DNA from 3 places in the Pseudomonas sp. RT4P38 genome. Region 3 is predicted to be linked to each of the others. Evidence: riboswitches for the same ligand, from Rfam matches in the RefSeq annotation. Region 3 holds a riboswitch; each other region holds the start of a gene.
What was found. A riboswitch is a leader RNA that binds a small molecule or an ion and turns the genes downstream of it on or off. The one in region 3 is predicted to bind cobalamin.
Positions count from the first base shown of each region.

Region 1: another riboswitch for cobalamin. It lies ahead of cobO (cob(I)yrinic acid a,c-diamide adenosyltransferase); the one in region 3 lies ahead of ACYZT7_RS13720 (CbtB domain-containing protein).
Region 2: another riboswitch for cobalamin. It lies ahead of ACYZT7_RS20745 (ABC transporter substrate-binding protein); the one in region 3 lies ahead of ACYZT7_RS13720 (CbtB domain-containing protein).

Region 1 covers NZ_CM142703.1:2,095,680-2,097,937, reverse strand. Annotated here, with positions in the region: gene ACYZT7_RS09730 (cobyrinate a,c-diamide synthase) at 1-439, opposite strand, end outside; gene cobO (cob(I)yrinic acid a,c-diamide adenosyltransferase) at 450-1,061, opposite strand; cobalamin riboswitch at 1,143-1,377, opposite strand; gene ACYZT7_RS09720 (hypothetical protein) at 1,532-2,116, shown strand; gene ACYZT7_RS09715 (PQQ-dependent sugar dehydrogenase) at 2,185-2,258, shown strand, end outside.
Region 2 covers NZ_CM142703.1:4,491,775-4,494,032, forward strand. Annotated here, with positions in the region: gene ACYZT7_RS20740 (eCIS core domain-containing protein) at 229-825, opposite strand; cobalamin riboswitch at 997-1,199, shown strand; gene ACYZT7_RS20745 (ABC transporter substrate-binding protein) at 1,340-2,258, shown strand, end outside.
Region 3 covers NZ_CM142703.1:2,938,873-2,941,130, reverse strand. Annotated here, with positions in the region: gene cobW (cobalamin biosynthesis protein CobW) at 1-437, opposite strand, end outside; cobalamin riboswitch at 540-752, opposite strand; cobalamin riboswitch at 931-1,159, shown strand; gene ACYZT7_RS13720 (CbtB domain-containing protein) at 1,280-1,483, shown strand; gene ACYZT7_RS13715 (CbtA family protein) at 1,495-2,202, shown strand; gene ACYZT7_RS13710 (cobalamin biosynthesis protein) at 2,199-2,258, shown strand, end outside.

The sequences.
Region 1 (2,258 bases), 840 kb from region 3:
CACCGGCAAACGGCAAATCCGGCTGATAGCGCGCCAATCCCAACGCCAGTGCACCAAAGGTCTGGGCCATGGCGGTGCCGTCGATCACACCGAGCACCGGCACACCGAAATGCCGCGCCAAATCAGCGCTGGACGGCGTACCGTCAAACAGCCCCATGACGCCTTCGATGAGGATCAGGTCGGCTTCGCCGGCGGCTTCCCACAACAGACGACGACTTTCCTGTTCGCCGACCATCCACATGTCCAGTTGATACACCGGCGCACCGCTGGCGCGCTCGAGAATCATCGGGTCGAGAAAGTCCGGGCCGCACTTGAACACGCGAACCTTGCGCCCCTGATTGCGATGCAAACGGGCCAGCGCGGCGGTGACGGTGGTCTTGCCCTGACCGGAGGCCGGCGCGGCAATCAGTACCGCCGGGCATTGACGATGGCTATTCATAAAGTGCAGCTCACAACTCGACGCCTTTTTGCGCTTTGATCCCGGCCTGGAACGCATGTTTGATCACGCCCATTTCGGTGACCGTGTCGGCCAGTTCGATCATCTCCGGCTTGGCGCCGCGACCGGTGACCACCACGTGCTGCATCGGCGGACGGGTCTGCAAGTCGCTGAGCACTTGATCGAGATCCAGATAACCGTGCTTGAGCGCAATGTTCAACTCATCCAACACCACCAGGCCGATCGACGGATCACGCAGCAATTCGCGGGACACCGCCCAGGCGGCTTCAGCAGCGGCGATGTCACGCTGGCGATCCTGGGTTTCCCAGGTGAAGCCCTCGCCCATCACATGAAAACGCACCTGTTCCGGGAAGCGCCGGAAGAACAGTTCTTCGCCGGTGCTGTTGCGCCCCTTGATGAACTGCACCACGCCGCACTGCATGCCGTGGCCCATGGACCGGGCGAGCATGCCGAAGGCCGAACTGCTTTTGCCCTTGCCGTTGCCGGTCAGCACCAGCAGCAGGCCGCATTCATTCGGGGAATTGGCGATGCGTTCGTCGATCACGGCTTTTTTTCGCAGCATGCGCGCCAGATGACGTTCGTCACGATCGGGGGTATCAGTCATGGGGGAGCTCTCCGTTGAGGCTGGATAACGGCGGGCAGGCACAAGAATAGACGGCAAGAAGCCTGGCATCGCCCACCGTGATGCCGCTGGATGGATCAGGCCGGTCTCCGGGCTCATGAGCGGCGTGAAGCCTGACTGCGCGCCTTCCCATGTCGACACTCGACACAGTGGCTCAAGGCGCAGCCTTCACTCATTTACCGTTGCGGGGGCAGCGCCGGGATCATGGCTCTTCGTCGCTTGAAGAGAGTCACTCACCGGCTTCCCTGTTTCACTCAGTCGACCAAGGCCACAGAGCACCTGAAACAAGCCGCGAAGGTTAGAGGGTTGGGGATGGAGCGTCAATTGAAGACGGGCGGCCTGCGAGCGAATAACTGCCGTCGATCAATTATCTGACGCCAATCTTGTGCCACACTCTCAGCAGTGATATCAAAGAGCCACAATCTCACAACACAATAACAAGGGTGAGCCACATGCAAGGCATGATCATCAGCAATCCGAAGCTGGAATTCCTGCGCCCGGTGCTGGAACGCTGGTTTGACTGTATCGACCGCTACAACGCCGTGCGCGGCGATAACGACACGCCTTACTGGTTCGATGAAAAAGCCAACCTGAGCCTGCTGTCCGCCGCTGCGTGGATGGCGGAAATGGTGACGTTGCAACAAACGCCGACCCGTAAACAGACCGAAGAAGGCGAACGCAATGGCCGTGCCGATCTGTTTATCGCGACCCGCGAAGAACGCGCTTACCTTCAGGCGACCCAGCGCTGGCCACGCGTCAACAGCCTGAACCTGACTCAAGCATTGCAGGACATCACCAGCGATGCCAAACGCATCAGCTACGCCAGCGACCTGAAACTCGGCTGCCTGTTCGTCGCGCCACAAAAGGCTCAACAAAGCGCTACTCCGGAAGAACTCCAGGACATGGTCGACGACCTGCAAAAGGAACACACCTGCGCGGTGGCCTGGTATTTCCCCTACGCGTATCGCAAGTTGCGCAACGAAGCCGGCAACTATCACCCCGGCATTGCCGTGCTGTTCAAGGAAGCCCGCGGCTGACCGGTTGAACCATCGCGCACCTGTGCTTCTCTATTGATTAGGTCAATGCATTCATAGGGAAGATCAGCATGCGCAAGCCCCCGCTCGTTCTCGTCATCGTGCTCGCCGGAGGGCTTGCCGCCTGTGGTGAAACCGCCAGGCT
Region 2 (2,258 bases), 1.6 Mb from region 3:
GGGGCACGATTCTGTCGAGCAACGCCGTGCATTTCAAATTTATGCGACCAGGGCCATGGCTCGATCCATACCTGCGCTCGCGTATCGGCCCAAAGCGAACCCTGGCTATGGACCGATTTTGGCCGACCTTTGCGGTGCTTGAAAGGCTGCAATGGGACGATTTCTGCTGTCACTACTGACCGAAATCGACACAATGCAGCCAGTCGTGATGGGCGGCTTCACTACCCTTCAGTCAGTCCCTTCCCGCACCAACCGTCTGACCTCAGCCTGAATGGCATAAGCCGGCGCCTCCACAGCATTGAAATCTTGTGTATACCGCTGGGCGAATCCTTCTACCCCCCATTCCTGATACTGCTGCACATGCTTTAATTCGTGAGCCCAGAGCGCGATGTTCTGTTCTGCGGTTTGAGCGTCCCGGAAGAGGATGATGTCGATCAGCGTCACGGCACCGACATCGGGGTTTTGCAGCATGGCAGTGGCGGCGCTGAATTGGCCGTTGTCGCTAACTTTGTAGCGTGCGATATCCAGCACGCTGGGGTCGTACCAGCGCAGCAGTTGCTCCCGGATGTGCGGTGGAATGGGTTGGATGTCGGCGTTGGCTGCTTCAGCGCGGGCTTGGGTCAGCCACAGCGCCAGGGCAGGTGCCGCGATCTGGAAGATGCCATCAGACAGGGGGCCGAGCAGTTGTCCTGCGTCTGGCAGGCAGATGCAGCCGTCCAGGCACACTTGTTTCTCGCCAGCTGGGCAGGCGTTGGTCTGGGCTGGCACTTCAAGCGTCAGGCAAAGAACAAACAGCGCCACCAGGCGCGTGGTGATGGGCGGCATTGGACGCTCCAGGGACGGACGCAGCACGAACAATGGATCACAATTGATCGACGACCCGCATAACTTTAGCGTATCGCTATCGGTCTCTTCTCGATGACCGCTTCACGCCCTGAGAAAGTCAGTCGTGAACAGGCAGTCATCAGCCAAAAGCGCTCAGTGGTGATATTCGGCATGATCGACTACCATGCCGGCCACCGGTTTCCAAATGGGATTAATAGGGAATCCGAGATGCCTGACACGGCATCAAACGGAACTGCCCCCGCAACTGTAGGTGCTGAGCCTGCTCCTGAACTGCCACTGGGATCACTCCCGGGAAGGCTGGAGCCTGGCGACGACGCACCAGTCAGGAGACCTGCCGGCCAAGCAAATCACTAACCGGCGGGGTGTCCGGGAAGGACATCCTTGCGCCGAGCGTCACCTCAGTGATCGGCACTTCACTGCTTCAATGGCAGCGTTCGATGATGTGTTTCCAGTCCGTACCGCTGCTCTTGTACGGTCACATGGAGATTGCGTCATGCTGCTGTTCCGCCTTGCCACCCTCGCCACTGCCCTGGGACTGTCCACCCTCGCCCATGCGGCCCCGACCCACTATCCCCTGACCGTCGAGAACTGTGGCAGCACGTTGACCTTTCAGCAGGCACCCAGCCGTGTCGTGACCATCGGCCAGGCTGGCACTGAAATGCTCTACGCCATGGGCCTTGGCAACACGCTGGTCGGCACTTCGTTGTGGTTCAACGATGTGCTGGCCACGTACAAGACAGAGAACGACACGATCGAGCGCCTGGCCGATAACGAGCCGAGTTTCGAGGCGGTGATCGGCAAGCGTCCGCAGCTGGTGGCAGTGGAGCTGGAGTGGATGGTCGGCCCGCAAGGCGTGGTCGGTACTCGCGACCAATTTCACGAACTGAAGATCCCGACCTACCTGATGCCCTCCGACTGCGAAGCCAAGGACAACCTGGTCGGTGCCGATGGCACACGTCTGGAGGCATTTCACATCGACAGCCTCTACAAAAGCATCAGCCAATTGGCTGAAATCTTCGACGTGCAGGAACGTGGCCAGCAGCTGACCGCCCAACTCAAGGCCAGCCTGGCCAAGTCCATTGCCACCGTACAGAACAAGGATCTGAAGCACACCAGTGCGCTGTTCTGGTTCTCCAGCGCCAGTCTGGATATCGACCCCTATGTCGCCGGGCACAAGGGCATTCCCGACTTCATGTTGAACACGTTGGGTGTGCGCAACGTGGTTCAGTCTGATGAAGAATGGCCAACCGTCGGCTGGGAAACCATCGCCAAGGCCAACCCGACCTTCCTGGTCATCGCACGCATGGATCGCCGTCGCTTCCCGGCTGACGACTATCAAAAGAAACTGGAATTCCTGCGCAGCGACCCGGTGACCCGCAACATGGACGCCGTGAAAAACAACCGCATCATCA
Region 3 (2,258 bases):
GTGCCGGCGGCGACCGCTGGGCTGTCGACCACGGTGATGACCGCGTCAACGGTGCAGGCGCTGCGGATTTCCGGCCACTGGAAGGCTTGCACCAGCGGTTTTGGCAAGGCCAGGCCCGAGGTTTCGATAAGGATGTGGTCGAGGTCGCCGCGGCGGGCGACCAATTCGCGCATCACAGGGAAGAATTCTTCTTGAACGGTGCAGCACAGGCAGCCGTTGGCCAATTCATAAACGCGGCCGTTGGCTTCTTCTTCAGTGCAGCCGATGGAGCACTGCTTGAGGATTTCGCCGTCGATGCCCAGCTCGCCGAACTCGTTGACGATCACCGCAATACGACGGCCCTGAGCGTTGTCGAGCATGTGCCGCAGCAACGTGGTTTTGCCCGAGCCGAGGAAGCCGGTAACGATGGTGACGGGGAGTTTGGCCAGTGTTTTCATCGGATGCCCTTTGGCAAGGTGGCGGGCATATGGCACGACGACCGGCAACGCGGACGCGCGTGCCTGAAGAGTTCGCCACCGGATCACCCCGCCCGGTTGAAAGTGAGAATCTGTGTCGAGGCAGGTCTCCTGGCTGACGGCTTGCCAGTCGTTCGACTGACGTTGGCTGCGCCTTCCCGCGGGCCCGATAGACAGGGCTTGCAGTGGCGTGGCAGCCAAAAGAACCGTTCACAGTTGCGGGGGCAGCCGCGGCATCGACCGCGTTCCCTTCTTAGCTTCGGCAGACGCCGAAGAACCTCGAAAGCGCAAGGCTACGCATCGTGTGGGGGCGGGTCAATGTCTTGTGCCGACCTCCAGGGCGCCTTCGCGGGCAAGCCTCGCTCCTACAAGAGCGCCGCCGTCCTTGTAGGAGCGAGGCTTGCCCGCGAAGAAGTCACCTCGATCTCGAGTTGAGAACGCTTGCCAATTGACGCCCAACCCCCGCCCATGCTCTCCTACACGCCTTGTTACGGGTGCCCTTCACAGGGTGAAACGGGAAACCGGTGAATCATGTGCTTTACTCTAAAGTCATGTCAGTCCGGTGCTGCCCCCGCAACGGTAAGCGAGCGTAGCGTCAGATCCACTGTGCCAGCAGTTCGGCATGGGAAGGTGATGCTTGCAGGTCAAGGCGAAAGCCAGCGCCCCTCGTGAGCCCGGAGACCGGCCCGCAACACAAAGTGACCATTACGATCACTGAATAACAAACCCGCGGTGGGCGGGCGCTGTTTGAACCTCTGCGCGCCCGGCTCGCAGGGGTCTTCCATGCGCTCTATTCACCCGCTGACAGACCAGAGGGAAGCGCCATGTCGATCATCAGCAGTACCGGCAGCAACACCGATAAGAGCAGCGCCAGCACCACCACGACCCTGACTCAACGCCTGACCGCCGCTGTGTGTGCGTCGATCCTTGGTGCTAGCCTGGTGTATTTCGCCGGTTTCTCGCACATCGAAGCGGTGCACAATGCCGCGCACGATACCCGCCACAGCTCTGCATTCCCGTGCCATTGAGACCTGCTGACATGATCAAGCGTATTGCGCAAACCGCAGGGTTCACCGGGCTGCTGGCCGCCCTGTTGCTGACCCTGCTGCAAAGCTTCTGGGTGGCTCCGCTGATTCTGCAGGCCGAGACTTACGAAAAATCCGAGCCCGCCGCTGTTGCAGTTCACGAACACGCCGCGGGTGCTGTCGCCGCTCACACTCACGACGCCGAAGCCTGGGAACCGGAAGACGGCTGGCAGCGTGTGCTGTCCACCACGGGCGGCAACCTGGTGGTAGCGGTCGGTTTCGCCCTGATGCTTGCCGGTCTTTACACCTTGCGCGCACCGACTCGCACTTCCCAAGGCCTGCTCTGGGGCCTGGCCGGTTACGCGACGTTCGTGCTGGCACCGACCCTCGGTCTGCCGCCCGAGCTGCCGGGCACTGCCGCGGCTGATTTGGCGCAACGGCAGGTCTGGTGGATCGGCACGGCTGCCTCCACCGCGGTCGGCATCGCATTGATCGTGTTCAGCCGTCACTGGCTGATGAAAGTGCTCGGCGTGGCCATTCTGGCCGTTCCTCACGTGATCGGTGCACCACAACCGGAAGTCCATTCGATGCTGGCTCCAGAAACCCTGGAAGCTCAATTCAAAATCGCTTCGCAGCTGACCAACGTGGCATTCTGGCTGGCCCTGGGCCTGATCAGTGCCTGGTTGTTCCGCCGCAAAAGCGATGGTCAATACCACGCATGACTGAGATCAGCACAGCGCCGACTTTAGTGGTCGGCCTGGGCTGCCAGCGCGGCTGC